2 linked regions of the Parazoarcus communis genome follow. The main gene of each other region encodes a partner of the protein of the gene in region 2 in a complex. Links are inferred from orthologs where the notes say so. Each region holds a gene or a part of one and is shown on either strand. Other genes may lie near its edges.

What was found.
Region 1: the proteins of smc (region 2) and CEW87_RS19435 are in contact, whole or in part, in a crystal structure (PDB 3ZGX), measured with the Bacillus subtilis proteins. The link is inferred for Parazoarcus communis from one-to-one orthologs.

The regions. Positions count from the first base shown.
Region 1 is NZ_CP022188.1:4,272,168-4,286,079, reverse strand. Bases 11,134-13,912 are described here. They hold CEW87_RS19435 (segregation and condensation protein A), read left to right. Parts: upstream 11,134-11,992; coding sequence 11,993-12,832; downstream 12,833-13,912. Other genes in these bases: rluB (23S rRNA pseudouridine(2605) synthase RluB), read left to right, coding at 13,354-13,912; scpB (SMC-Scp complex subunit ScpB), read left to right, coding at 12,810-13,412; CEW87_RS19440 (tryptophan--tRNA ligase), read left to right, coding at 11,134-11,948. Also shown: CEW87_RS19475 (dipeptide ABC transporter ATP-binding protein), read left to right, coding at 1-1,469; ATP-dependent chaperone ClpB, read left to right, coding at 1,641-4,223; CEW87_RS19465 (EAL domain-containing protein), read right to left, coding at 4,311-7,589; CEW87_RS19460 (alpha/beta fold hydrolase), read left to right, coding at 7,658-8,533; CEW87_RS19455 (3',5'-nucleoside bisphosphate phosphatase), read left to right, coding at 8,548-9,378; CEW87_RS19450 (L-threonylcarbamoyladenylate synthase), read left to right, coding at 9,403-10,035; CEW87_RS19445 (site-2 protease family protein), read left to right, coding at 10,078-10,737; more of CEW87_RS19440, read left to right, coding at 10,746-11,133. UniProt on the Bacillus subtilis protein: Participates in chromosomal partition during cell division. May act via the formation of a condensin-like complex containing Smc and ScpB that pull DNA away from mid-cell into both cell halves.
Region 2 is NZ_CP022188.1:3,837,183-3,852,371, forward strand. The notes cover bases 7,921-11,976. They hold smc (chromosome segregation protein SMC), read right to left. Parts: upstream 11,658-11,976; coding sequence 8,121-11,657; downstream 7,921-8,120. Other genes in these bases: CEW87_RS17560 (cell division protein ZipA C-terminal FtsZ-binding domain-containing protein), read right to left, coding at 7,921-8,106; dapC (succinyldiaminopimelate transaminase), read left to right, coding at 11,795-11,976. Also shown: CEW87_RS17530 ([protein-PII] uridylyltransferase), read left to right, coding at 1-436; CEW87_RS17535 (TIGR00645 family protein), read right to left, coding at 504-1,013; CEW87_RS17540 (S-methyl-5'-thioinosine phosphorylase), read right to left, coding at 1,074-1,811; translational GTPase TypA, read left to right, coding at 1,963-3,780; UTP--glucose-1-phosphate uridylyltransferase GalU, read right to left, coding at 3,966-4,868; NAD-dependent DNA ligase LigA, read right to left, coding at 4,934-6,997; more of CEW87_RS17560, read right to left, coding at 6,997-7,920; more of dapC, read left to right, coding at 11,977-12,988; dapD (2,3,4,5-tetrahydropyridine-2,6-dicarboxylate N-succinyltransferase), read left to right, coding at 13,003-13,821; CEW87_RS17580 (PilT/PilU family type 4a pilus ATPase), read left to right, coding at 13,890-15,068; dapE (succinyl-diaminopimelate desuccinylase), read left to right, coding at 15,093-15,189. UniProt on the Bacillus subtilis protein: Required for chromosome condensation and partitioning.

The sequences.
Region 1 (13,912 bases), 430 kb from region 2 along the record:
CCATCCAGGCTCAGGTGCTCGATCTGCTGGCGGGGCTGCAGGCAGAACGCGGCATGGCCATGCTGCTGATCACGCACGATCTCGGTGTGGTGGCGCGGATGGCCCACAGGGTAGGGGTGATGTACGCCGGCGAGCTGGTTGAGACCGGTCCGCGCCAGGCCTTTTTCAGCACGCCACTTCATCCCTATGCACGCAAGCTGTTCGCGGCGCTGCCCGACGGTGCGCGCCGCGGCACCATGCTCGATGCGCCGGTTGGAGGCGTGCCTGCGCTCGATCAGGATTTCGTCGGTTGCCGCTTCGCCGATCGCTGCCCGCAGGCGTTTGACCGCTGCGACGACGAATCGCCCGGCTGGCAGCAGATCGGCGCGCAGACCGTGCGCTGCCATCTTTACGACGGCGTCAGCGTGCCGCGCCCCCTGCACCGGGCGGAGGCCGGCGACGCTGCGCCTGCAGCGCGAATTGAGGGGGCGCCACTGATCGAGGTGCGCGACCTCGAAGTCCATTTTCCGGTGCGCAAGGGGCTGTTGCGCAGGGTCGTCGGGCAGGTGCGGGCTGTCGATGGCGTCAGCCTGGCCCTGAGTGCGGGGCACACGGTGGCGCTGGTGGGAGAGTCCGGCTGTGGCAAGACCACCGTGGGCAAGGCCATCCTGCAGTTGAACCAGAGCACGGGCGGCGCGGTTTTCTACAACGGCGAGCGCCAGACCGGCCTCTCACGCGACGCCTTGATGCCGATGCGACGCGGCGTGCAGATGGTGTTTCAGGACCCGTTCGCATCGCTCAATCCGCGCCTTCGGATCGGGGAAATCATCGAGGAGGGCATGCTCAGTCTCGGTGTGGCGGGCGATGCCGCATCACGGCGCAAGACGGTGGATGCCCTGCTGGACCGTATCGGCCTGTCACCCTCCATGCGCTGGCGCTATCCCCATGAGTTCTCCGGCGGTCAGCGCCAGCGCATTGCGATTGCGCGGGCGCTGGCCGTGTCGCCGAAAGTCATTGTCTGCGACGAGCCGACCAGTGCGCTCGACGTCTCGGTGCAGGCACAGTTGCTGAACCTGATGCGCGAACTGCAGCAGGAGCTTGGACTGGCCTATCTGTTCATCACCCACAACCTCGCTGTGGTCGAGTATCTGGCCGACGAGGTGGCGGTGATGTATCTCGGCCGCATCGTCGAGCACGGCCCGGCGGCGCGCGTACTCGGCGCACCGGCACATCCTTACACCCGTGCCCTGCTTGCGGCGGTGCCGAAGGTCAGTGCCGGTGTCGACGCCCACCAGCCGGTAATGACCGTCGCCGCCGACTTGCCCTCGCCGCTGGACCCGCCTGCAGGTTGCCATTTCCATCCACGCTGCCCGCTTGCCAGCGACATCTGTCGTGCAGCCTATCCGGCCGAGCAGAGCATGGGTGGCGGGCACAGGGTTCGTTGCCATTGGGCGGGGGCTGAGGTGCTGGCGCTGCGCAGGGCAGGGTAGGTCTGGTCGCAAGTGCGCGGGCCGGTGTCCTCGTCGTCCTGTCCGTGCACAGACGCCCCGATTCGGGTAGCGCGTTTGCTGTTTTGGCCGCAAGTTTCGCGTCAGGGGGCTTGAAGCACAAAGGATGCGCCCCACATAAGACTCAACCCGAATTCACCAAGGATGTCAGCCATGCGCTTCGACAAGCTTACGACCAAATTCCAGCAGGCCCTGAATGATGCCCAGAGCATTGCACTGGGCAACGACCAGCAGTTCATCGAGCCGCAGCATCTGTTGCTGGCCATGCTCGGCCAGGACGACGGCGGCACGGTGTCGCTGTTGCAGCGCGCCGGCGTCAACGTGCCGCCGCTCAAGGCCGCCCTGCAAAAAGCCCTGGAGCGACTGCCCAAGGTTGAAGGCCATGGCGGCGAGGTACAGGTCGGGCGCGACCTCAGCAACCTGCTCAATCTCACCGACAAGGAAGCGCAGAAGCGTGGCGACCAGTTCATCGCCAGCGAGATGTTCCTGCTCGCACTGAGCAATGACAAGGGCGAAACCGGTCGTCTGATGAAAGAGCACGGGCTTTCGCGCAAGCCGCTCGAGGCAGCGATCGAGGCCGTTCGCGGCGGGGCCAGCGTCGGCAGTCAGGACGCCGAGGGGCAGCGCGAGTCGCTGGCCAAATACTGCATGGATCTGACCGAACGTGCACGCTCGGGCAAGCTCGATCCGGTGATCGGGCGTGACGACGAAATCCGCCGTGCGATCCAGATCCTGCAGCGTCGCACCAAGAACAACCCCGTGCTGATCGGCGAGCCGGGCGTGGGCAAGACCGCCATCGTCGAGGGTCTCGCGCAGCGCATCGTAAACGGAGAAGTGCCGGAGACGCTGAAAGGCAAGAAAGTGCTCTCGCTTGACATGGCTGCGCTGCTGGCCGGTGCCAAGTACCGCGGCGAGTTCGAGGAGCGCCTGAAGGCCGTGCTCAAGGAGATCGCGCAGGAGGAGGGCCAGGTCATCCTCTTCATCGACGAGATCCACACCATGGTGGGCGCGGGCAAGGCCGAAGGTGCGATGGATGCGGGCAACATGCTCAAGCCGGCGCTGGCGCGCGGCGAGCTGCACTGCATTGGCGCCACGACGCTGGATGAGTACCGCAAGTACATCGAGAAGGATGCTGCGCTCGAGCGCCGCTTCCAGAAAGTGCAGGTCGATGAGCCGACCGTCGAGGCGACCATCGCCATCCTGCGCGGCCTGCAGGAGAAGTACGAGATCCACCATGGTGTCGATATTACCGACCCGGCCATCGTCGCCGCGGCCGAGTTGTCGCATCGCTACATTACCGACCGCTTCCTGCCGGACAAGGCCATCGACCTGATCGACGAGGCCGGCGCGCGCATCAAGATGGAAATCGACTCCAAGCCGGAGGTGATGGACAAGCTCGACCGTCGCATGATCCAGCTCAAGATCGAACGCGAGGCGGTGAAGAAGGAAAAGGACGAAGCCTCGAAGAAGCGCCTGCAACTGATCGAGGACGAGCTCGCCAAGCTGCAGCGCGAGTACAACGATCTGGACGAAGTGTGGAAGGCAGAGAAGTCGAAGGCCGCAGGGTCGGCGCACATCAAGGAAGAAATCGACCAGCTGCGTGCGCAGATGGCCGACTTCCAGCGCAAGGGCCAGCTCGACAAGGTGGCCGAGCTGCAGTACGGCAAGCTGCCGCAGCTCGAGGCCCAGCTCAAAATGGCTGAACAGGCCGGCGAGAATGCGACCCCGAACAAGCTGCTTCGCACCCAGGTGGGCGCCGAGGAAATCGCCGAGGTGGTGTCGCGCGCAACGGGCATCCCTGTGAGCAAGATGATGCAGGGCGAGCGCGAGAAGCTGCTGAAGATGGAAGAACGTCTGCACGCCCGGGTGGTGGGTCAGGACGAGGCGGTGCATCTGGTCTCGGATGCGATCCGTCGTTCCCGCGCCGGCCTGTCGGACGAGAACCGGCCCTATGGCTCCTTCCTCTTCCTCGGCCCGACCGGTGTGGGCAAGACCGAGCTGTGCAAGTCGCTGGCCGAGTTCCTTTTCGATTCCGAGGAGCATCTGGTCCGCATCGACATGAGCGAGTTCATGGAGAAGCACTCGGTGGCCCGTCTGATCGGCGCACCGCCGGGATACGTCGGCTACGAGGAGGGCGGCTATCTGACCGAACAGGTGCGGCGCAAGCCCTACAGCGTGATCCTGTTCGATGAGGTCGAGAAGGCGCATCCGGACGTGTTCAACGTGCTGCTGCAGGTGCTCGACGACGGTCGCATGACCGATGGGCAGGGGCGCACGGTGGACTTCAAGAACACGGTGATCGTGATGACGTCCAACCTTGGCAGCCAGATGATTCAGCAGATGGCGGGCAGCGACTACGGTGTGGTCAAGCTGGCGGTGATGGCCGAGGTGAAGACCTTCTTCCGCCCCGAGTTCATCAACCGGATCGACGAGGTCGTGGTGTTCCACTCGCTCGACGAGAAGAACATCGCCGGCATTGCGAAGATCCAGCTGCAGTATCTCGAGAAGCGTCTGGCGCGTCTGGAGATGAAGCTCGAGGTCAGCGATGCGGCACTGGCCGACATTGCCGCGGCAGGCTTTGATCCGGTGTTTGGCGCGCGTCCGCTCAAGCGGGCGATTCAGGAGCGGATCGAGAATCCGCTGGCCAGGGCCATTCTCGAGGGTCAGTTCGGTGCAGAGGACCGCATCCGGGCGGACATCGAGAACGGACAGATCGTGTTCTCGCGCATGCAGTAAGACGGGGCAGGGCGGACGCGCGATCGCGTCCGCCTGAACCCCATACCGAAGTGCCCGCCCGGTTTGCCGGCGCGGGCATTTTTTCGTTCAGGCCGGCTGCCGTCTGGCTTCGGTCCAGGCTTCGAAGTCTGCGATGGTGAGCGGCCTGGAGTACATGAAGCCCTGCAGTGAATGGCAGCCGCGGGCAAGCAGGTAGTCACGCTGCTCGACGGTTTCGACACCTTCGGCAACCACTTCGAGACCGAGGTCGCGCGCCAGCGACAGCGTGGCAGAGGTCACCGCGGCGTCTTCCTGGTCGCCGGGCAGGTCCTTGACGAAGGAATGGTCGATCTTCAGGCGCCGGATTGGCAGGCGCTTGAGATAGGCCAGGCAGGAGTAGCCGGTGCCGAAATCGTCCAGCGCCAGCGTCAGCCCCATGTCGCGCAACTGCAGCAGTCGTCCGGTCAGTGCCGCACCCGGCTGCATCAGCGCACTTTCGGTAATCTCGAGTTCGATCCGGTGCGGATTCGCGCCAGTGTCGGCAAGCGCGCGTTTCACCGTATCGACGAAGTCGGGCTTGAGAAACTGAAGGGCGGATATGTTGATTGCCATCCGCAGCTCGCTCATCGAGCCGTTTTGCCATTGCGCCTGCTGGCGGCAGGCCTCGCGCAGCACCCATTCGCCAAGCGGCCCGATCAGACCGGAGTCTTCCGCAATGGGGATGAACTGCAACGGCGGCACCAGGCCGAGATCGGGATGGTTCCAGCGCACCAGCGCCTCGCAACCATTGACCTGCCCACTGCGGGCTTCGATCTGCGGCTGATAGTGCAGCACCAGTTCATTGCGCTCGATACCCCGACGCAGCGCGTTCTCCAGCATGAGCCGCTCGAAAGCGCGCGCGTTCATGTCGGGCACGAAGAACTCGTAGTGGTTGCGGCCCGCGGCCTTGGCGCCGTACATCGCCGTATCCGCATGCTTGAGCAGGGTGTCTACATCCTCGCCGTCGGCCGGGTAGAGGGCGATGCCGATGCTGACCGATGTGGACAGCTCGTGATCGTCGATGTGAATCGGGGCTGCGAGCACGTCAATCAGTTTGCGCGCAACCTGTGCGGCATCGTCCGAGTGCGGCAGGCGTGGCAACAAGGCGACGAACTCGTCACCACCAAGGCGGGCAAGAATGTCCTCTTCACGCAGGCACCCGGCCAGGCGCCGCGCAACGGCCGCCAGCAGGCGATCGCCGACGGGGTGGCCGAGCGAGTCGTTGACGGTCTTGAAGTTGTCCAGATCGAGGAACAGGATGCCGAGGAGGTCCCCGTTTCGATGTGCCGAGATCAGTGCTGTTTGCGCCTGATTCATCCAGGCGCTGCGGTTCGGTAATCCGGTAAGCGGGTCGAAATGGGCGAGATACTGGATGTGGGCTTCGGCCTCGCGCTCGGCACTGACGTCCTGAACGGTGCCTCTGAGCTCGTGCAGACTGTCACCGTCCGGCGTACTTTCGATCTGAAATTGCAGCACGTGCGAAGGCGATGCGGCGAGGTTGCAATCGAGGGTGATCCGCCCAGGTTTCTCCGTCGCGCGTGCGATGGCCACCTGCAGCCGTTCGCGGTCGGATTCCGCAACACAGGCAACGAGATCGGCGAGCGTGGCAAGCGATGTGGCGTCGCAGTTCAGGACCTGATGAAGCTCGTCAGATACCTGAAGCGTTCGGCCATCACTGCCGACTTCCCAGCTACCCAGCCGTGCGATGCGCTGTGCTTCGGCGAGTGCGTCCTGCTGGGCACGCAAGCTGTCGCTTGCGGTTTTCAGCTCTTCGGTGCGCCGGTCAACCAGCCGGGCAATTCGCCGCGTGTTCCCCGTCGTGATCAGCAGAAACGCGCCCAGCATGCCGACCGCGAGCAGCCCCACGGCAACCGTGCTCCATGCAGCCCAGCTGCGCATGCCGGCGATGTACTCGGGCGTCGCACTCAGGCGCAGCTCCCAGTTGCGCGCGGCAAACAGGATGGGCAGCGCCCGGCGCACCTCCTTGCCCAGCCAGGCGTCGGTTTCGCAGCCTGGCTCGCCGGAGAGGCGGCGATTGCCGGGGCTGCCGTCGGCATCGATCAGGCACAGTTCGATACCCGTGCGTTTTGCCAGCTCTTGTGCCGTGGTTATTGAGTCGTCCATGCGGAAGGCACCGGAAACCACCCCGAGAAGTGGTCGTGGCTGAACAGCGCCCCTCGCTTTGCCAAATGCCGCGAGATAGACGACGACGCCACGCTGAACCTGCTCCTCCTGCACCAGGCGGATTGCCTCCGAGGCAACCGGCATTCCGGAGCGCCGCGAAGCGTCTATCGCTCTGGCGGTCGTCGGCAGGGACGTGGGGTCGAGGCCGAGTGCGCTCTGGTTGGCAGCCAACGGTTCGACATAGGTGATCGGAAAGTACTCCTCGGCTTCCTCTGCTGGAAACGTACGCCCTTCGGCATCACGTCCAAGAATTCGGAAGTCGCGCTGGCCCGCGTTCTGAACTGACTGTTCGAAGCGCATTCTGTCGGCATGGCGGACGACGGGATTCCACCCAAAGTTCTGTGTTCCCGGGTAGCGCTTGAGCCATGGGGTGACGAACTCGTGAAACTCGGTGCGGGTCACGTCCTCGCTGACGACCATCAGGCGCTCGATCGACTGCATCATGTCGATCTGTACTTCGAGGCGTTTGCGCACCCCGCTGGCGACGTGCTCGACATCGCGGTTGAACTGGGTCTGTACCCGCAGGGCTTCCCAGTTGCGGACATTGTGAAAGGCGAAGGCAAGCAGTGCGATGGCGATGCCGAGGGGCACGATGACGCCAAGTCTGCGCGAGCGCCAGTCTTCGGCAGGCTGAGCAAAGAGCACGAACATCACCGGCGCGGCGATGATGACGCCAACGGCGTCGCCGATCCACCAGTTCCACCAACTGAAGGCAAGGTCGTCGGCGCCAATGCTGCCCGAGGCATACAGCAGCGGTATGGCCAAAGAGGGGCTGACCAGGCTGCTTACCGGCGCAACCACGCCGAGAAAGCGCAGGATCTGCCGCGGCGACCCCAATGGATTCGGGAAGCCGATCATTCGCTGTGCCAGCCACGCGCCGAATACAGCCTGAATCACGGCGCCAAAGGGGACGAGCGCGAGCGCCCACCCGATGGACTCGGGCCCGCCGCTCTGCATCTGTGCGTACAGATTGACCAGCAGGGAGCCGAGAAAGATCGCGGGCCAGAGCCGGTAGCCGAAAATCAGCAGGCCGGTGAGTGCAATGCCTGCCGCAGGATAGAAGGGGGCTGCATAGCCGGGCGGGACGGCAAGCTGAAGCGCAAGCCAGCCGGCGAAGGTATAGGCGAAGGCGAGGGCTGCAAGCCGGGATGGGGGGGCGAACATGGCGCGAAGTATATCGAAGCGACATCGCCTGCGCGCGACGAGAGGGCGTCATTTGCTATCATCGCAGCATGAAATCAAGCCGAAGCCGTTTCCTCGAAGTCCGGGGTGTGCGCTACCACGTTCGAGAGTGGGGGCGGGAAGGTGCGCCTCGTCTCTTTCTGCTTCACGGATGGATGGATGTGTCCGCGTCATTCCAGTTTGTTGTCGATGAGCTCGAGGGCGACTGGCATGTCATTGCGCCCGACTGGCGCGGATTCGGCCTCAGTGAGTGGTGTGGCGACGCCTACTGGTTTCCGGACTACTTTGCCGACCTGGACTCGATTCTCGAGCAGTTGCAGCCCAGCGGCGAGGTGCGTCTTGCCGGTCACAGCCTCGGCGGCAACGTGGCGCTGATGTACGCCGGCATCCGGCCGTCAAGGGTTGCCCGCGTGGTGGTCCTGGACGGCTTCGGTCTGGTCGACCGCTCGCCCGAAGAGGCGCCTGGCCGCTACGAAAAATGGCTGCACGACCTTCGCTCGCCGGCCCAGTTCAGGCCCTATGCCGATTTTGATACCCTGGCGGCACGTCTGTGCCGGGATAATCCGCGCCTGAGCGCCGAGCGGGCCATCTGGCTGGCGCGTCACCTGGGTGAGGACGACGGGCAGGGAGGCGTCAGGCTGGCGGGCGATCCCGCGCACCGACGGGTAAATCCGGTGCTTTACCGTCGAGCCGAGTCCGAAGCCTGCTGGCGGCGCGTGTCGGCCCCGGTATTGTGGGTGGAGCCGGATGATCAGAGCCTGCGGCAACGGATCGGGGTGAACGACGAGTCATACGAGAGTGCCAAAGCGTGTCTGCGGGATGTCCGGGTATCGACGATCAAGGATGCGGGGCATAACCTGCACCACGATCAGCCGCAGCAGGTGGCCGGGATCATTGAAGCCTTTCTGCGGTCTGAACACGCATGACCGGAGACATTTCAATGAACGCAGACCTGCATTGCCATTCCACGGTGTCCGATGGCTGGCTCGAACCCGAGGCGGTCGTGCGCCGCGCGGCAGCCAACGGTGTCGAACTGCTCGCGCTGACCGATCACGACGAGCTCGGCGGACTCGACGAGGCGGCCCGGGTGGCGCGGGAACTGGGGCTGCGCTTCGTCAATGGTGTCGAGATCTCGGTGTCTTTCGCGGGAGAAACCATTCACATCGTCGGCCTCGGCTTCGATCACCGTCACCCGGCACTGATCGAGGGCCTGAAGCAGGTGCGTAGCGGCCGCGATGCCCGCGCAAAACGGATCTCCGAGGCGCTCGAGAAGGTCGGTATTCGGGACGCGCTGGGCGGGGCGAGGCAGTTTGCGCGTAATCCCGAACTCGTCAGCCGCGCGCATTTCGCGCGTTTCCTGGTGGCAAGTGGTGTCATGCCCGACGTCAAGACTGTTTTCGAGCATTACCTCGTGCGCGGCAAGCCGGGTTTCGTCGAGCATGAGTGGGCCAGTCTCGAAGAGGCTGTAGGCTGGATTCGCGAGGCGGGCGGCATTGCCGTCATCGCACATCCGGCACGCTATCGCCTGTCGACGGCGGCCCTCGAAGAGCTGTTCGATCGGTTCGGCGCCGCGGGGGGCGAGGCGGTCGAAGTCGTCTCCGGTGCGCATTCCGAAGACGAAATGCGTCGTTTTGCAAGCATCGCAAGGCGGCGTAACCTGCTGGCCTCCCGCGCCTCCGACTTTCATGGCGAGGGCGAGAGCCCGGTCGACCTCGGCCGGTGCAATCCGCTTCCACCAGACCTGACGCCCGTATGGTCGCGCCTGGGTTGAACGACTGAAAAACAAGAAAGGCATATGGCTCAATTTTTCTCGCTCCATCCGGAGCAACCGCAGGCCCGCCTGATCCGTCAGGCCGCCGAAATCATTCGCGGCGGAGGGCTCGTCGCTTTTCCGACCGATTCGGCGTACGCGCTCGGCGGGCTGACGGGCGACGCATCGCTGCTCGAGCGTATCCGCCGCATCCGTGGTGTGGACGATCGTCATCACTTCACCCTGCTGTGTCGCGACCTGTCCGAGATCTCGACCTACGCCAGGGTGGACAACACCCAGTACCGCCTGCTCAAGGCGACGACACCCGGTCCGTACACCTTCATTCTCGAGGGTACGCGCGAGCTGCCCCGGCGCCTGCTGCACCCGAAGCGCAAGACGATCGGCCTGAGGGTTCCCGAGCATGCCGTCGTCTCGGCGCTGCTTGCCGAGCTGGACGAGCCGATGCTGTCCTCTACGCTCCTGCTGCCGGACGAAGATCTGCCCCTGACCGATCCCGAGGAGATTCGCGATCGTCTGGAAAAGCAGGTTGATCTCGTCATCGAGGCGGGCTTCTGCGGCCCCGAAGCAACCACGGTGATCGACCTCACCGGCGGCGGGCCGACCCTGGTGCGCGCCGGTCGGGGTGATCTGGCCCCATTCGGGATTGAGGAGGACTAGGGCCGGCTCTGCTAGAATGCGCTGCTTTGTGCCCCCGCTTTCATGGAATCGCTGATCTCTAATCTGGCCATCTGGGCCTTGCCGGTGTTGCTCGCCATTACGCTGCACGAAGCGGCTCATGGCTATGTGGCCCGATATTTCGGCGATCCAACGGCAGATCGGGCCGGGCGCATCACGCTGAATCCGCTGCGCCATATCGATCCGGTCGGTACCCTGCTGGTGCCCGCCGGCATACTCGGTCTGAGCGTGCTGTTCGGTGGAGGCGGTATTCTTTTTGGCTGGGCCAAGCCGGTGCCGGTCGACTTCGGTCGCTTGCGGCGCCCCAAGGCGGACATGCTGTGGGTTGCCGCGGCAGGGCCAGGTGCCAACCTGTTGATGGCCATCGGCTGGGCGCTGCTGTTCAAGCTTGCGATCAGCTCACCGCAGGGCGCTTTCACCATTCCGATGATGAAGATGGCGGATGCCGGCATGCAGATCAACGGTGTGCTGATGTTGCTCAATCTGCTGCCGATTCCGCCGCTTGACGGAGGGCGCATCGCCGTCAGCCTGTTGCCCGGTCGCCTCGCCTGGCACTTTTCACGGATCGAGCCCTTCGGCTTTCCAATTCTCTTGCTGTTGCTGTTTAGCGGTTTGCTGGGGGCCATTCTGGGACCCATGCTCGCCATGTTCCGCTTCTTTCTTGCCTTGATTTTCGGAAACTAAGACCCGCCATGTACGCTGAACGCGTTCTCTCCGGCATGCGCCCCACCGGGCGTCTGCACCTCGGTCATTACCACGGTGTGCTCAAGAACTGGGTCAAGCTGCAGGAGGAGCATCCTTGCCTGTTCTTCGCAGCTGACTGGCATGCACTGACCACCGCCTACGACACGCCGGAGGTGATCGAAGACCATGTGTGGGAGATGCTGATCGACTGGCTCGCAGCCGGTGTCGATCCCTCGCAGGCAACCCTTTTCATCCAGTCGCGCGTGCCCGAGCATGCGGAACTGCATCTGCTGCTGTCGATGATGTGTCCGCTGGGCTGGCTCGAGCGTGTGCCGAGCTACAAGGATCAGCAGGACAGGCTCGGTGGCAAGGATCTCGGGACCTACGGATTTCTCGGCTATCCGCTGCTGCAGGCGGCAGACATTCTGATCTATCGCGCCGATACCGTGCCGGTGGGTGAGGACCAGGTGCCGCATGTGGAGATGACGCGCGAAGTGGCACGGCGCTTCAACCATCTTTACGGTCGTGAGCCCGGGTTTGAGGACAAGGCCAGGGATGCGGTGCGCAAGCTCGGCTCCCGTCGTGCGCGCATGTATGCAGAACTGCGCGTCCGCTTCCAGCAGGACGGGGAAGAGGATGCGCTCGAGCAGGCCAAGGCCTTGCTCGAGGAAACACAGAACCTGAGTCTCGGTGATCGGGAGCGCCTCTACGGTTACCTCGAGGGTAACGGCAAGATGATTCTGGTCGAGCCGGATTCCCTGCTGACCGAGGCGCCGCGCATACCGGGGCTCGATGGGCAGAAGATGTCAAAGTCCCACAACAACACGATTTTCCTGCGCGAAGACGACGACAGCGTGGCGCGCAAGATACGCACCATGCAGACCGATCCTGCCCGCGCGCGGCGCACCGATCCGGGCGATCCGGACAAATGCCCGGTGTGGCAGTTTCATGTCGTCTATTCCGACGAGTCGACCCGGGAGTGGGCACAGAATGGCTGCCGTAGCGCGGGTATCGGCTGCATCGAGTGCAAGCAGCCGGTTGTCGATGCGGTGATCAAGGAGCAGGCCGGCCTGCGTGAGCGTGCGCGCCCTTATATCGAGGATCCGTCGCTTGTGCGCAACATCCTTGCCGATGGCTGCGAGCGCGCGCGCAAGCTTGCCCAGGAAACGATGCGGGATGTGCGCGAAGCAATGGGCTTGAGCTACGGGTGAGCGGATCGTGGTGAGTTTCGACGTCGGGATTCGCATGCCTCGCAATGACTGAAGCGACGCTGCCGCTGCCACTGGTCCCGATCGAAACGGTCGAGGATGTGGCGACAATCGCACGTCTTTACGGCGAGCCCATGCTCGAAATGCCGAAAGACCTGTATATTCCGCCCGACGCACTGCAGATCATCCTCGATGCGTTCGAGGGGCCGCTCGATTTGCTGCTCTACCTGATCCGCAAGGCCAACCTCAACGTTCTCGACATTCCGATGGCGCCGTTGACGGTTCAGTATCTGACGTACGTCGAAGCGATGCGTGCCAGCAACCTGGATCTGGCTGCAGACTATCTCCTGATGGCGGCGATGCTGCTTGAGATCAAGTCGCGCATGCTGTTGCCGCGTCCGCCGCGGGACGATGCCGAGGAAGAGGATCCGCGCGCCGAGCTTGTACGCAGGCTGCTCGAATACGAACAGACCAAGCTTGCTGCGGCGCGCCTCGATGCCATGCCGCGGGTCGAGCGTGATTTCGAGTGGGTGAGCGTGTTCGTTGCCGAGAAGGTGGTCGAGCGTCTGCCCGAGGTCAGTCTGCACGATCTGCAGCTGTCCTGGTTGCGCATCATGAAGAAGGCTCGCCTGACCCAGAATCACCGGGTGGGTCGCGAGCAGCTCTCTGTTCGCGAGCACATGACGTCTATTCTGCGCAAGCTGGGTGGCGGTGCTTTCGTGGTATTCGATACGCTGTTCGAGCCAGAGCTGGGTGCGGCCGGGCTGGTGGTGAGCTTTTTGGCGGTGCTCGAACTGGTCAAGGAACGACTGGTCGATGTAACGCAGAACGAGGCCTTTGCGCCGATATACGTGAAACTGGCTGATGGATCGCGTGACAACGCCTGAACTGTGCAAACGCATTATCGAAACGGCACTGCTGGCAACGCCCGCGCCGTTGACGGTGAGCGTACTGCGGGGGTTGTTCGACGAAGACCCGGGGCCGGATCTGGTGCGGCGCCTGCTCGACGAGCTGCGTAACGACTGGGATGCGTCGGAGCGCGGGGTTGAGCTGGTGCAACTGGCAGGTGGCTGGCGTTTTCAGACACGGCCTGCCTTCCAGGTTTACCTGGATCGCCTGAAGGAGGAAAAACCGCCGCGTTATTCGCGTGCGGTCATGGAAACATTGGCAATCATTGCCTATCGCCAGCCGGTAACCCGTGGCGACATCGAGGATATTCGCGGTGTCACGGTCTCCCCTGGCGTACTGAAAACCCTGGAATCGCGAGGATGGATCGACGTTGTCGGTCATCGCGACACGCCCGGCAGGCCGGCGTTGTTCGCGACCACGCGACGTTTCCTGGATGATATGGGTCTGCGCAGCCTCACCGAGCTGCCGGCTCTCACTGAAATCGAAAGGATCATGGATCTTGTCGACACCACGCAAATCCAATCGGCCGCTGCGGCCGCCGACCAAGAAACCGACTGAGCAGGGGCGGCATCAGCCTCGTCAGGGTGGGCGCCGCGAAGCGTCCGACGAATTTGTTGACGAGGACCGTCGTCCCGCAATGCGCCCGGACGCGCACAAGTCTGCGCTGGGTACGCCCGAAGGCATGACGCTCGAAGGGCCGGGGCGGGAGCGTCGGCGGGGTCCCGCCCAGGGTGGGCCGGCGACCTTCACCGAGCCCGAGCGTCTGCAAAAGGTGCTGGCTCAGGCCGGCGTGGCCTCGCGCCGCGAGATCGAAGAGCTCGTGGTTGCCGGCCGTATTTCGGTCAACGGCCTGCCTGCTGCGCTGGGGCAGAAGATCGGGCCGGGCGATCGCGTCAAGCTCAATGGCAAGCTGATTCCGCTGCGCTTTGTGCAGCGTACGCCGCGGGTGCTGATCTATCACAAGCCCGAGGGCGAGATCGTTTCGCGCGATGATCCGGAAGGTCGCCCGACCGTGTTCGAGCGTCTGCCCGTCTTGCGCAAGGGGCGCTGGCTCGCAG
Region 2 (15,189 bases):
TACGACCCGTCACGGTTATGCACTGGACAGCTTCATGCTGCAGGACAGCGGTCGTAGTGCGAGCTATCGCGACATCGTCGCCCTCATCGAGCACGAACTCAGCATCCTGCTGGTGAACCACGACGAGCCGCAGCGCCCTGCAAGCGGACGCGTGTCGCGCCAGGTCAGACACTTTCCGGTCACCCCCAAGGTCAGCCTTCGCGCCGACGAGGCCGGGCGCCACCACATCCTGTCGCTCACCGCATCGGATCGTCCCGGCCTGCTGTACGACGTCGCGGAGATTCTGGCAAAGCACGGGATCAGCGTCGAAACCGCAAAGATTGCAACGCTTGGCGAACGCGTCGAAGACACCTTCCTTCTTACCGGAGGGGGTCTGTCTCAGGACGCCCGAGTCTTGCGGATCGAACAGGAACTCATCGACAGACTGCAGGTGTAAACGCAATCGGGGCGGCTCTTGCGAGCCGCCCCGATTGCCTGCGGACGTTGGTATTCCGGGTGACCGTTCAGTGCCCCTTGCTGCCGTGCAGGCGATCCATCAGCGCGTACAGCACACCCGAAAACAGGAAGGTGATGTGGATGCCGACCATCCATCCAAGCTCGCGGTCACTCAGATTCTGGACGTTCATGAAGGCCTTGAGCAACTCGATTCCGGAAATGGCAACGATCGAGCCGATGAGCTTGATCTTGAGATCGGAGAAACCGATGTGCCCCATCCAGTCCGGACGGTCTCGATGGCTGTGCAGGTCGTCCATCTTGGAGACGAAGTTCTCGTAACCGCTGAACATGATGATGATCAGCAGATTCATGATCAGTGCGATGTCCACCAGCGACAGCACCCCGATGATCAAATCGCCACCCGTGGCCGTCATGATGCTGCCGAAGATCCCAAACACTTCCTTGGTGAACTTGATCAGCAATACAACCATGGCCAGCACCAGCCCGAAGTAGACCGGTGCCATCAGCCAGCGACTGGAAAACAGCAGATGCTCGAAAGCGTTTTCGATTCGTTTCATGGGTTTCCGCAACGCGAATTGAACAGCGATGGATTGTAGCAGCGCAGCATTACACCGCGCTCAGTCCTTGCAGATATGCTCCAGCAGATTGTGCACCCGCACCATCGCAGCCTGCAGAACGACTTCGATATCGTCGAAATGAATGCCCTGCTCGCTCGACGAACGCCCTGCAGCACAGTTCACCACGACGTTGATCGCCGCATACGGCACGTCGAGCTCACGCGCGAGCGCTGCCTCCGGCATGCCCGTCATGCCGACCAGGTCGGCGCCGTCACGCTCAAGCCGATTGATCTCGGCTGCGGTCTCGAGCCGCGGCCCCTGGGTGGTCGCATAGACCCCGCCATCAAATACGGCCTCACCGGCTGAGGCGGCGGCTGCCAGCAGGCGCTGACGCAAGGCCTCGTCATAGGGACGCGTGAAATCAATGTGGCGAACGGGCTTGTCGACGCTGTCGAAATACGTGCTCTTGCGGCCCCATGTGTAATCGATGACCTGATCCGGAATGACCAGCGCGCCGGGCGCGTAATCGTCACGAATGCCGCCGACCGAAGCGACCGACACGATCGCACTGGCCTTCGCCTCCTTGAGCGCCCAGATGTTCGCCCGATAGTTAACCTGGTGCGGCGGAATCGTGTGGCCATAGCCGTGCCGCGCAAGAAACACGACAGGCGTATTGCACAGGGCGCCAAACGTCAGCGCCCCCGAGGGCTCGCCATAAGGGGTGCGAACGACTTCGCGACGGACGATCTCGAGGCTGGAAAGCTGCGTCAGACCGGTGCCGCCAATGATTGCGAGCATTAGAATTCTCCGCTGAAAAACGGCGCGAATTCTATCACGCGCCCACTTTGCCGCCCTGCACGCGACCGCAAGAGAAATGACGCTGAAGATTCATGCTGCGCCGCGATAGCACGTGTTAGAATGATCGACTTTTCAAAGACTTCCCGAGCCCATGTCCCGTTCCATCCGCAACATCGCAATTATTGCCCACGTCGACCACGGCAAGACGACCCTGGTTGACCAGCTCCTGCGCCAGTCCGGCACCTTCCGTGAGAACCAGCAGATGGGCGAGCGGATCATGGACTCGGGCGATATCGAGAAGGAACGTGGCATCACGATTCTGTCGAAGAACTGTGCCATCCAGTACGGCGACACCCACATCAACATCGTTGACACGCCGGGACACGCCGACTTCGGCGGTGAAGTCGAGCGCGTGCTGTCGATGGTCGACAGCGTGCTGCTGCTGGTCGATGCGGTCGAAGGCCCGATGCCGCAGACCCGCTTTGTGACCCGCAAGGCACTTGCCCTCGGCCTGAAGCCGATCGTCGTGGTCAACAAGATCGACCGTCCGGGCGCACGTACCGACTGGGTGATCAACCACACCTTCGACCTGTTCGACAAGCTCGGCGCAACCGACGAGCAGCTCGACTTCCCGGTCGTGTACGCCTCCGGCCTGAACGGCTTTGCCGTCATCAACGAGGAAGACGAGCGCACCGACATGCGCCCGCTGTTCGAAGCCATCCTCAAGCACGTGCCGCAACCCGAAGTGGACGCGGAAGGCCCCCTGCAAATGCAGGTGTGCTCGCTGGACTACTCGACCTACATGGGTCAGATGGGTATCGGCCGCATCAAGCGCGGTCGTATCCGCCCCAACCAGGAAGTTGTCGTGATGTACGGCGACGAGAACCGCGGCAAGGGCAAGATCAGCCAGATTCTGACCTTCAAGGGTCTCGAGCGCTCGCCGGCCGAATCTGCCGAAGCCGGCGACATCGTGATCGTGGCCGGTCTTTCGCAGGTCAACATCGGCGTCACGATCTGTGACCCCGAGAACCTCGAAGGCATGACCCCGATCGCGGTGGACGAGCCGACCCTGACCATGAACTTCATGGTCAACTCCTCGCCGCTCGCCGGCCGTGAAGGCAAGTTCGTCACCAGCCGTCAGATTCGCGAGCGCCTGGAAAAGGAACTGCTCAAGAACGTCGCTCTGCGGGTTAACTTCACCAGCGACTCCGACGTGTTCGAAGTCTCGGGCCGTGGTGAACTGCACCTGACCATCCTGCTCGAAAACATGCGTCGCGAAGGCTACGAACTGGCCGTGGGTCGCCCGCGCGTCGTGTTCAAGGAAATCGACGGCGTCAAGTGCGAGCCGTACGAGATGCTGACCGTCGACGTGGAAGAAGATCACCAGGGCGGCGTGATGGAAGAGCTCGGCCGCCGCCGTGGCGAACTGCAGGACATGCAGCCGGACGGCAAGGGTCGCGTGCGTCTCGAGTACCGCATCCCCGCTCGCGGCCTGATCGGCTTCCAGGGCGAATTCCTCACCATGACGCGTGGTACTGGCCTGGCCAGCCACGTGTTCGACGACTACGGTCCGATGGCCAGCGCCATGGCCGAGCGTCGCAACGGCGTGCTGATCTCGCAGAACGACGGCGACGCGGTTGCCTACGCGCTGTGGAACCTCCAGGATCGCGGCCGCATGTTCGTGAGCCCGGGTGAAGCACTGTACGAAGGCATGATCATCGGTATCCACACCCGCGACAACGACCTCGTCGTTAACCCGATCAAGGGCAAGCAGCTGACCAACGTGCGTTCGTCCGGTACCGACGAAGCGGTTCGCCTGATTCCGCCGATCGGTCTGTCGCTCGAGTCGGCAATCGAATTCATCGCCGACGACGAGATCGTCGAGATCACCCCGAAGAACATCCGCCTGCGTAAGCGTCACCTCAAGGAAAACGACCGCAAGCGTGCAGCCAAGAGCGACGCGGCTTAAGCCAGGCCGCTTCTGACAGCAAAACGCCCCGCCTGAGTGATCAGGCGGGGCGTTTTTCTTTTCAGGCTGCGCCTTGCGCGCAGATCGCCTGGCATTCCGGGACATTCTGCATCGCTGCAGGCACGACGCGGTCTGCCTTCGACGTTTTCCTGTCGGAATCGCGAAGGCAGACGACAGCCCGGGGCTTACTTGTCCTTCTTCTTGGCGACGCCGGTGGAAAAGCGCTCGTTGAGATAGCTCGCGAGCTCTTCGCCGATCTCGTGGTGACGCAGACCAAGCTCGATGGTCGCCTTCAGATAGCCCATCTTGGAGCCGCAATCGTATCTGACCCCCTGGAACTGGTATGACAGGACCGCCTCTTCCTTAAGCAGGGACGCGATCGCATCGGTCAGCTGATACTCGCCACCGGCACCCGGCTTCAGCGCACGAATGTGATCGAAGATACGCGGTGTCAGGATGTAGCGCCCAACCACTGCCTGCGTGGTCGGCGCATCTGCGGGCTTCGGCTTCTCGATGATGCCGGTAACGCGCTGCACGTCGCCGTTCTGATTCTCTGTGCTGACGATACCGTACTGGCGGGTTTCCTCGCGCGGCACGTTCATGGTTCCGAGCACTGAGCACCGATGGTAGTTGTAGACACCAACCATCTGCTGCATCACCGAAGAGGAGCCCGGATTGTCGAGCAGGTCATCGGCGAGGATGACCGCAAAAGCCTCATCGCTGACGACATGGCTTGCGCACAGCACCGCATGCCCAAGGCCGAGCGCTTCGGACTGGCGGATGTAGATGCAGTTGACGCCTTTAGGCACGGTCTTCTTGACGATCTCGAGCAGCTCGTTCTTGCCGCGTGCCTCGAGCTCGGTTTCCAGTTCATACGCCTTGTCGAAGTGATCCTCGATCGAGCGCTTGGTGCGGCCCGTGATGAAGATCATGTCGGTAATACCCGCCGCCACTGCCTCTTCGACCGCGTACTGGATCAGGGGCTTGTCGACGATCGGCAGCATTTCCTTCGGACTCGCCTTGGTGGCGGGCAAGAAACGGGTGCCCATGCCGGCGACGGGAAATACGGCCTTGGTGACTTTCTTCATGTATTCGACTCCTCGGTGTTGCTGTTCTGTAACGTTGAGAATGCTTGATCGTGTCCGTGGAAGACCTAGCCAGCACTGGCCAGCAACGAGAGCAGGCCGGCCTCGTCGACAATGTCGATACCCAGCGACTCCGCCTTCGCCAGCTTCGAGCCTGCATCCGCACCGGCAACCAGATAATCCGTCTTCTTTGAGACGGAACCTGTCACCTTGCCGCCCTTGGCCTCGATCAGCGCCTTTGCCTCATCGCGACTCATCGTCGGCAAGCTGCCTGTCAGTACAAAGGTCTTGCCCGCCATTGCGCCAGAAGGGACGGGTGCGGGCTCACCCTCAGCCCACTCGACCCCCGCAGCGCGCAACTGCTCGATGATTTCGCGGTTATGCGCTTCGGCAAAGAAATCGACAATGCATTTCGCGACAATCGGACCGACGTCGGGCACCTGCTGCAGGCGCGTCTCGTCAGCCGCCATCACCGCATCCAGATTGCCGAAATGCAGCGCAAGGTCGCGCGCGGTGGCCTCGCCGACGTTGCGGATGCCAAGCGCGAAGATGAATCTTCCCAGTGTTGTGTGACGGCTCTTCTCGATCGCCGCCAGAAGGTTTTGCGCAGACTTCTCGCCCATGCGTTCGAGATTGGCCAGCGCAAGAATGCCGAGGCGATAGATGTCGACCGGGGTCTTGATGATCGCGCCATCGACAAGCTGTTCGACCAGCTTGTCGCCCAGTCCCTCGATATCCATTGCACGGCGACCCGCAAAATGCAGCAGCGCCTGCTTGCGCTGTGCCGGGCAGTAGAGCCCGCCAGTACATCGTGCAACGGCCTCGTCTTCGCCCCTGACCACATGCGAGCCGCACACCGGACAGCACGGCAGGCCGTCACGCTGAGGCAGGCTCTCAAGCAGGTTGAAGCGCGGCAGATCCTGCTCACGACGCTCGGTCACCGGCGCGACGATTTCGGGAATGACATCGCCCGCACGGCGCACGATGACCCAGTCGCCGAGTCGAACATCCTTGCGATCGATCTCATCCTGATTGTGCAGGGTGGCGTTGGTCACCGTCACCCCGCCGACGAACACGGGTTCGAGCCGGGCGACGGGCGTCACCGCCCCTGTACGTCCCACCTGTACTTCGATACCACGCAAACGCGTCACGGCTTCCTGCGCCGGATACTTGTGTGCGACAGCCCAGCGCGGCTCGCGCGTCACGAAGCCAAGCTGGCGCTGCAGGGCAAGCGAATTGACCTTGTAGACGACGCCGTCGATATCGAAGGCAAGACTGTCACGCAACGCGCCGACCCGGGTGTGAAAGCCTGCCAGGCCAACACCACCTGCAACCACGTCACGATGCTTGCACACCGGAAAACCGAAAGCCTCCAATGCATCGAGCATGCCGGCATGCGTTGCCGGCATGCTCCACCCCACGGTTTCACCCAGGCCGTAGGCGAAAAACGACAGGGGGCGACGTGCTGCAATACCCGGATCGAGCTGGCGGATGCTGCCGGCTGCGGCATTGCGCGGATTGACGAAGACTTTTTCGCCCGCTGCGGATTGACGCGCATTGAGCGCTTCGAAGTCATCGCGGCGCATGTAGACCTCGCCGCGCACTTCCAGCACCGGCGGCACATCACCGCGCAAACGCAGCGGAATCGCCCTCACCGTGCGCACGTTGCTGGTGACATCCTCGCCATTCTCGCCGTCACCGCGGGTTGCAGCCTGAACCAGCACCCCATCCTCGTAGCGCAGGCTCATGGCGAGGCCGTCAAACTTGAGCTCAGTTGCGTACTCCACGTCCGGGTCGCTTTCGTCGAGACCGAGCTCTCGGCGCACCCTCGCATCGAAGGCATGCGCCCCGCTCTCTTCGGTGTCCGTCTCGGTGCGGATAGACAGCATCGGGATGCGGTGCCTGACGGCGGGAAACTGCGCCAGTGGCTTGCCGCCAACCCGCCGTGTCGGCGAGTCCGGGCTTGCAAGCTCAGGAAACGTCTTTTCGATGCCCTCCAGCTCCTGGAACAGGCAGTCGTACTCGGCATCGGGAATGGTCGGCGCGTCGAGCACATAGTAGGCGTGCTCGTGCCGGGCCAGTTCGGCGCGCAGCCAGGCTGCGCGCTCGATCGTCTTGCTGTCAGCCGGCATCATGCAGAAAACAGTCGCCTGGCCAGTGACCCGCCGGCCGGAATACGCTGCTCGGCCATGTGTTCCTGAAACTGCTGGATCTGCGCACGGATCAGGGCCGCGGCCTCCGGCCCGAAGGGCGCACGATTGTCATCGACCACGACGCCGCCAAGCGTGCTGCCGAGGTGGCCGGCAAACTGCATCATGCGTTCGAACACCGCACCACCGTTGGCCACCCTCGGCACATCGATCACCAGCGTGACGCCGTTGGTCTGAAGGCTGCGCATGCCTTCGGATGTAAACAGGGTCGGCTCGAGGTTGCACAGGGTAAACACGGTGTTCCCGTCCTCGTCGCAGGCGTGGAAACTGCCATCGCCACGCAACACCAGCCCCTCGGCTTCGGCCAGTCCGCGAATCTTGGTACCGTGGAAGGGCTGGCCATTGGCGGAAACAACGTTTATCCCGATCTGCACATCGACATCCGCGCAGAAGCGGTCGAGTTCTGTCGCGTTGCCGAGCACCTCGCTGCGTGCCGGCAGGCCGGCCGGCACTGCAAGGAACTGTTCAGCCACTCGCTGCACGCCACCCGAGAAGCGGATGTAGTCGCCTTCGCCGATCGACCCCTGACGGTCGACCAGTTGCAGGGCGACACAGAACCAGTGATAGGTCCCGGCACTGTGAGGCGTCAGCGGATGCCACAGATTCTCGCTGTCATCGAATCCAAACCAGCGCACGGCCTTGCTCAGGCCATCGAGTGCTTCCTGCTGTGCTGCCCACAGGCGAGACGCGTCGAGCGGCTCGATGGCTTCGACCCGAATGATGCAGTCGGCACGCACATCAAGGGCCTCGGGGTAATCAGGCAGCACCCGTTTGGGTGCGGGGTCGCGGTAGGGACGGGACGGCGCGGCACTTGCCGGCGCAACATCGTCCTCGGCAGGCTCGCGCCGCGCTGAGGCCCCTTCTGCACGAGGCCCCTCGCCCGGCTCCAGCAGCACGTCGCGATGGTCGGAGCGGAACGCCTCCTCGGCCTGCTTGCGGTGCTTTCGCTCCTGCCACTTGTTGTAGGCGACGATGGCGATGAAGCCTGCCACACCCGCACCGATCAACCCAATCTGAAGTTCGCTGTCCATAATTATTCCTGTTGTTACGCTGCGGCCGGTTCGGCCATCCGCAACGCCTCTTCGATATCCACTTCCACCACGCGCGACACGCCCTGCTCCTGCATGGTCACCCCGACCAGTTGCTGCGCGATCTCCATCGTGATCTTGCTATGACTGATGAAGATGAACTGCGTCTGCGATGACATGCGCTTCACCATCTGTCCATAGCGCTCGGTATTCGTATCGTCCAGTGGCGCATCAACCTCGTCAAGCATGCAGAAGGGCGCGGGATTGAGCTGGAACATCGCAAACACCAGCGCAATCGCCGTCAGCGCCTTCTCTCCGCCCGAAAGCAGGTGAATGGAGGCATTTTTCTTGCCCGGCGGCTGGGCCACGATCTGGATGCCTGCATCGAGAATCTCGTCGCCAGTCAGCACCAGCTCCGCGCGCCCGCCCCCGAACAGCTGCGGGAACAGCGTGGAGAACTGCATATTGACGGTATTGTAGGTCTCCTGCAGCTGCTCACGCGTATCGCGGTCGATGCGGCGAATGGCATCTTCCAGCGTAGCAATGGCCTGGAGGAGGTCTTCGGTTTGCGCATCCAGGTATCCCTTGCGCTCGGATGCCGCCCGCAGTTCGTCGAGTGCGGCAAGGTTTACCGCCCCAAGTTCCGCAATTTCACGTCCCAGCCGAGCCACTTCGCGCTGCAGGGTCGTTTCCTTCGGGTCCGACGCCAGCAGCGGCGCCAGCGCGGCTTCGTCCGCCCCGGCCTCGACCAGACGTTCTTCGAACTGCGCGGACGCCAGTTCTGCTGCCTGTACCGCAAGTCTGAGCTCGGAAACCCGGTTGCGCACCGGCGCGGCTTCCTGTTCGGTGCGCATGCGCAATTCCTCGACCTGGCGCAGCTTCGTCGTCATCTGCTCCAGCGCGTCACGGCACGACGCCAGGGCGGCTTCCCGGCTCGTACGCATCGCAAGCGCGGATTGCAACGCATCGGCGCTGCGCGCATCGTCGATGGCCTCGAGTTCCTGCGCCCGTGCCTTGGTTTCCCGTGCGATGCGCTCGAGCTGCTCGGTGGCGAGCTGGTCATTGCGGGTAATGTCCTCGAGTTTGCCCGCACACTCCCGCTCCGAAAAACGTGCTTCCTGAAGATCCCGGGCACAGGCCTGTTCCAGCGCGCGCAGTTCGCGCAGGCTCTGCTCGCGCTCCTGCAGTACTTCGCTCGCGGCATCGAGCCGGTTGCGCTGCAGCTCTGCAAGTTCGATTGCGCGGGCGTGCTCGAGCTCGGCACGCGCATGGTGCTCGCGCTCGGTGGCTTCCTGATGCACCAGATCGTCCAGGTCGCGTTCGAGCTGGCTGCGCCTTTCTTCGGCACGGCTCAGCGCCTGACTGAGCTTGAGCACGTCAACCTGCTCGGCATGCAGTTGCGCCTGTGCGCCCTGAAGCTCGCGGCGCAAGCCATTGATGCGCTCCTGCAGGTCGGCCGCGGCCGCCTCGGCAGCCAGAAGTGCATCGTGCGCGCCACGGGCTTCGTCTTCCAGAGCGTGCTGTTGCTCTGCAAGCTGATCGATCTCGCGCTGACGCTCCATGACGCCATGCGTGCGGCTATCGGGCACAAAATGGATCAAGGCATGACGACTCAGCACCTGACCACGCGCTCCCACCAGACAGACATCCGCGTCCAGTTGCCCGCGTCGCTGCAGCCAGTCCTCGATATGCTCGACCGCGTAACATCCGCGCAGCCAGTCTTCCAGCAGCGGACGCAGACTTTCGTCCAGCAACTGCACGCGCTCGATCAGCGGTGTGGTGCCCGCTGGCGGGGATGAGACCGCTGCGGACATCGGCACACCACCCAGCGCCAGCGCGAGCGACTCGGGCGGCAACTCGTCGAGCATCCCGCGTGCAACCTCGTCGGCGCCTCCCTGGTCGAGCGTAAGGGCCGACAAGCGTTCGCGGAGAACGGCCTCGACCGCGGCCTCCCAGCCTTCTGCCACGCGCAGACTGCGCCATAGCGGCGGCAGTTCAACGAAACCATGGCGCTTGAGCCAGTCGCCCAGCTTGCCCTGCGACTGCACCCTGGATTGCAGTTGCACCAGCGCATCGCGCCGGGCGCGCAATTCGGTCAGCCGGCGTTGAACCGTACGTTCGTGATCCAGCGCAAGCTTCAGCCCAGCCTGCGCATCCGGCAAACGGCCCTGAAGATCGATGAGCGCCCCCTGCTGTTCCTCGAGCGCGTCCTGCTGCGCCTCGACGCGCGCCTCGCGCTCCGCCAGCGCACGCGCGTCCGGCCCCTGGATCGCGCCGCGTTCGGCCTCAAGGCGGGCCCGACGCTGCTGCAGGGCGTCCAGCGCACGGGTCGCACTCGCGCGGTTTGCCTCTTCCACCCGCAATTGCTGCTCGGTCTGAGCGAGTTCGCGACGCGCAGCCGCCACGGTGCCGTCAGCCGCCTGCCGGGCGGCGTCCGCATCAGGCAATCTGTCCGCAATTTCGACATGCCGGCCTTCGGCCTGCTCGGCGCGCATCGCGGCGTTCTCGGCGAGCGCCTCCCAGCGCTCGCGTTCGCCACCCATGGTTTCGCGGCGTGCCACCCAGTGTGCCTGATCGAGTTCAAGCTGGGCCAGACTGGCCTCGAGCCGCTTGCGTGCGTCGCCAAGGTGCTGCAGTTCGGTCTCGAGGCGGGTGACCTCGGCACTGACGGCGAAGAGGTCGCTCTGCGCGAGATGCACCGCTTCGGACGCGGAAAAATGTGCTTCACGACTGGCCTCGATCGCGCTATCGAGTTCCTGAAGGCGGGCGCTGTCGGTGTCGATCCGCAGGCTGTTCTGGTTCAGTTCCGCGACCAGACGCTGGTGCTCCGATCGTGCCTCATTGCGCTTGATCAGCCACAGCAACTGCTGCTTCTCGATGTGCGAGTTGTTGAGCGCGTTATATCGCGCAGCAATTTCCGCCTGGGCCTCAAGATGCCCGATGCGTTCGCCAAGCTCGGTGCGGATGTCGTCCAGCCGGGCAAGGTTGTCACGTGCATCCGACAGACGGCCTTCGGTTTCCTTGCGCCGCTCGCGATACTTGGTGACCCCCGCGGCTTCCTCCAGAAAACCACGAATATCCTCGGGGCGCGCCTCGATGATGCGCGAGATCATGCCCTGCTCGATGATCGCGTATGCCCTCGGACCCAGCCCGGTGCCGAGAAAGACATCGATCACGTCCTTGCGCCGTACGTGAACGTTATTGATGTAGTAGCTCGAATCGCCACTGCGGTCGAGCACCCGCTTGACCGAGATCTCGGCATAGCGCGACCACTGCCCCGACGCCCGGCCCTCGCTGTTGTCGAAGACCATCTCGACGCTCGCACGCGACACCGCCTTGCGGGTGGTCGAGCCGTTGAAGATGACGTCCTGCATCGACTCCCCGCGTAGCGCAGACGCCCGCGTCTCGCCCAGCACCCAGCGCACCGCGTCGATGATGTTCGACTTGCCGCAACCGTTGGGACCGACGACCCCTACCAGGTTACCCGGCATGATCACGGTCGTCGGATCGACGAAGGTCTTGAAACCGGCAAGTTTGAGCTTGGAAAGACGCACGATGGGGCGCAGGCAGTGTGGGAAACAGGGTGATAAGACCCGGATTCGGTAATGCCGGGAAGGCGGCGCATGATAACATCTTCGGCCTTTACGACCCCTTCGGTCCGGCCTCAGAACCGGATGAAAAGTGTTCCAAAGTGAATCCGAACCTGACCCGTCTGCACTCCTACCCGTTTGAAAAACTGCGCAAGCTGTTCGAGGGTATTACGCCACCTGCCGGCCTCAAGCCCATCAGGCTCTCGATCGGCGAACCCCAGCACGCTACGCCGAACTTCATTCGTCAGGCATTGGCCGACAACCTCGACGGACTCGCGACCTACCCCACCACCCAGGGCTCGGATGCGTTGCGCGGTGCCATTGCCGGCTGGCTGCAGCGACGTTACGGCCTGCCCGCGATCGACGCGGCAAGCCAGGTACTGCCGGTTAACGGATCGCGCGAGGCGCTGTTCGCCTTCGGCCAGTGCGTAATAGACGGCAAGCGACCGGGCGCCAAAGTGCTGTGTCCGAACCCCTTCTATCAGATCTACGAGGGCGCGGCCTTCCTGGCCGGCGCTGAGCCGGTGTTTTTGAACAATGTGCCAGGCAATGGATTCGCGTCCGATTTCGACAGCATTCCGGAGGAAACCTGGCGCGACGTGCAGCTCGTATTCGTGTGTTCGCCGGGCAATCCGACCGGGCGCGTTCTCAGCCAGGAAGAATGGCAGCGCCTGTTCGAACTCTCCGACCAGCACGATTTCGTGATTGCGGCGGACGAATGTTATTCGGAAATCTATTTCGACGACGACGCACGCCCCATCGGCGCACTCGAGGCGGCCCACCGTCTGGGGCGCACCGACTTCCGCAACGTGGTGATGTTCTCCAGCCTGTCCAAGCGTTCCAACGTCCCAGGTCTGCGCTCGGGATTCGTCGCCGGCGACGCACGCATTCTCAAGGACTTTCTGCGCTACCGCACATACCACGGCTGCGCGATGAGCAATACTGTGCAGGCAACCTCGATTGCAGCCTGGAATGACGAAGCCCATGTCGCAGAAAACCGCCGCCTGTACCGCGAAAAGTTCGCCCTGATCACGCCCATGCTGTCAGCCTGCCTCGAAGTCGAATTGCCGGACGCCGGATTTTACCTGTGGGCGCGTACCCCGCTGCCCGACACCGAGTTCGCTCGTCGCCTGCAGGCTGAATATAATGTGACGGTGCTGCCCGGCAGCTACCTCGCCCGCGAGTCCGGCGGAATCAACCCCGGCGCCGGCTTCGTGCGCATTGCGCTCGTGGCCGACACCGCCGAATGTGTGGAAGCGGCGGAACGTATCGTCGCCTTCTGTCAAAAACTGTAAGAGAGCCCCCTCAAATGCAAGAACTGCAAACCATCATCGACACCGCCTTCGAAAACCGCGCCAGCCTGTCGCCCTCCTCCGCTCCGGCCGAGATCCGCAATGCCGTGGAAAGCGTGATTGCAGGCCTCGACGCCGGCACACTGCGCGTTGCCGAAAAGAAGGATGGCCAGTGGGTGGTTAACCAGTGGATCAAGAAGGCCGTTCTGATCTCCTTCCGTCTGCGTGACAACGAAGTCATGCCGGCCGGCAGCCTCAACTTCTTCGACAAGGTGCCCACCAAGTTCGGCGATTACACCCCCGAACAGTTCCGCGAAGGCGGCTTCCGCGTGGTGCCGCCTGCCGTCGCACGCAAGGGCAGCTTCATCGGCAAGAACGTGGTGCTGATGCCCTCTTACGTGAACATCGGCGCCTATGTCGATGAAGGCACCATGGTGGACACTTGGGCAACCGTCGGTTCCTGCGCCCAGATCGGCAAGAACGTGCACCTGTCGGGTGGCGTCGGGATCGGTGGCGTGCTCGAACCCATCCAGGCCGGACCGGTGATCATCGAGGACAATGTCTTCGTCGGCGCGCGCTCGGAAGTCGTCGAAGGCGTGATCATCGAAGAGAACGCCGTGCTGTCGATGGGTGTGTACATTGGCCAGAGCACCAAGATCTACGATCGCGAAACCGGCGAAGTGCATTACGGCCGTGTCCCGGCCGGCGCTGTTGTCGTGCCCGGCAGCCTGCCTTCGGCCTGCGGCAAGTACAGCCTGTACTGCGCGGTCATCGTGAAAAAAGTGGACGCACAGACCCGCGCCAAGACCGCCATCAACGATCTGCTGCGCGCCTGATCCGACGTTTCTGCCTTCAACGGGGCTTCGGCCCCGTATTTGATTGACCTGCCCGGGAGTCCGAAGCAATGATTTTCGACAAGCTTTTCCAGCTCATGGCCGAAAAACAGGCCTCGGATATCTTCATCACGGCGGGTGCTCCGATCCACATCAAGATTCAGGGTCATACCGTACCGATCAATCAGCAGGTCATGGATCCCGCCATGACCCAGAAGATGATCTACGAGATGATGACGCCGGAGCAGATCGAGCACTTCGAGCGCGACAAGGAGCTGAACCTCTCGTTTGGTCGTCGCGATGTCGGCAACTTCCGGGTCAACGTGTTTCTCCAGCGCAATTCGGTTGCCGTGGTTGTGCGCTTCATCCAGGGCGACATCCCAACCATCGAGAGCCTTGGCCTGCCTGGCTCCTTGAATGATGTCGTGATGGAAAAACGTGGTCTGGTACTCGTGGTTGGCGCCACGGGTTCCGGCAAATCGACCACGCTTGCGTCGATGATCGACCACCGCAACCGTAACCGCACCGGGCATATCCTGACGGTTGAAGACCCGATCGAGTATCTGTTCAAGCACCGCAAGTCGGTCGTCAACCAGCGCGAAGTCGGCATCGACACCCATAGCTGGCACGAAGCCCTGCGCAACGCCATGCGTCAGGCGCCCGACTGCATCCTGATCGGTGAAATTCGCGACAAGGAAACCATGCAGGCTGCGCTCGCCTATGCGCAGACCGGGCATCTGTGCCTGGCCACCCTGCACGCCAACAATGCTTATCACGCGCTGAACCGGATCTCCAACTTCTTCCCGATGGAGAACCGCTCCCTCCTTTATCTCGACCTTTCCGTTGCACTGCGCTGCATCATCTCGCAGCGCCTGGTCCGCAAACCCGACGGAAGGCGGATTCCGGCAGTTGAGACCCTGATGAACACCCGTCATGTGGCGGAACTGATCGAACGTGGCGAAATCAATGCGGTGAAGGAAGCCATGGAGCAAAGCCTTGCCCCCGGCTCACAGACCTTCGAGCAGGACCTGTTCCGTCTCTATCACGAAAAGATCATCACCCTCGACGAGGCCCTGGCCAACTCCGATTCGCCAACCAACCTGTCGTGGCTGATCAACAACGCCCAGTTCAACCCCAACGCCAAGACCGACAACGAAAAACCGGCCCCGCAGATCACGGACTTCGAGAGCACCCAGCCCGACGGCGCCTCCTTCCGTGAATTCACCCTGCACCTGGACGGAAACGGCTAGTACCGCACACAATAAAACATGAACATGTCCCTCCCCGACGACCCGACGCTTGCACTTGCCTGCGATCTGATTTCACGTGCCTCCGAAACCCCCGAGGATGCCGGCTGCCTTGACCTGATTC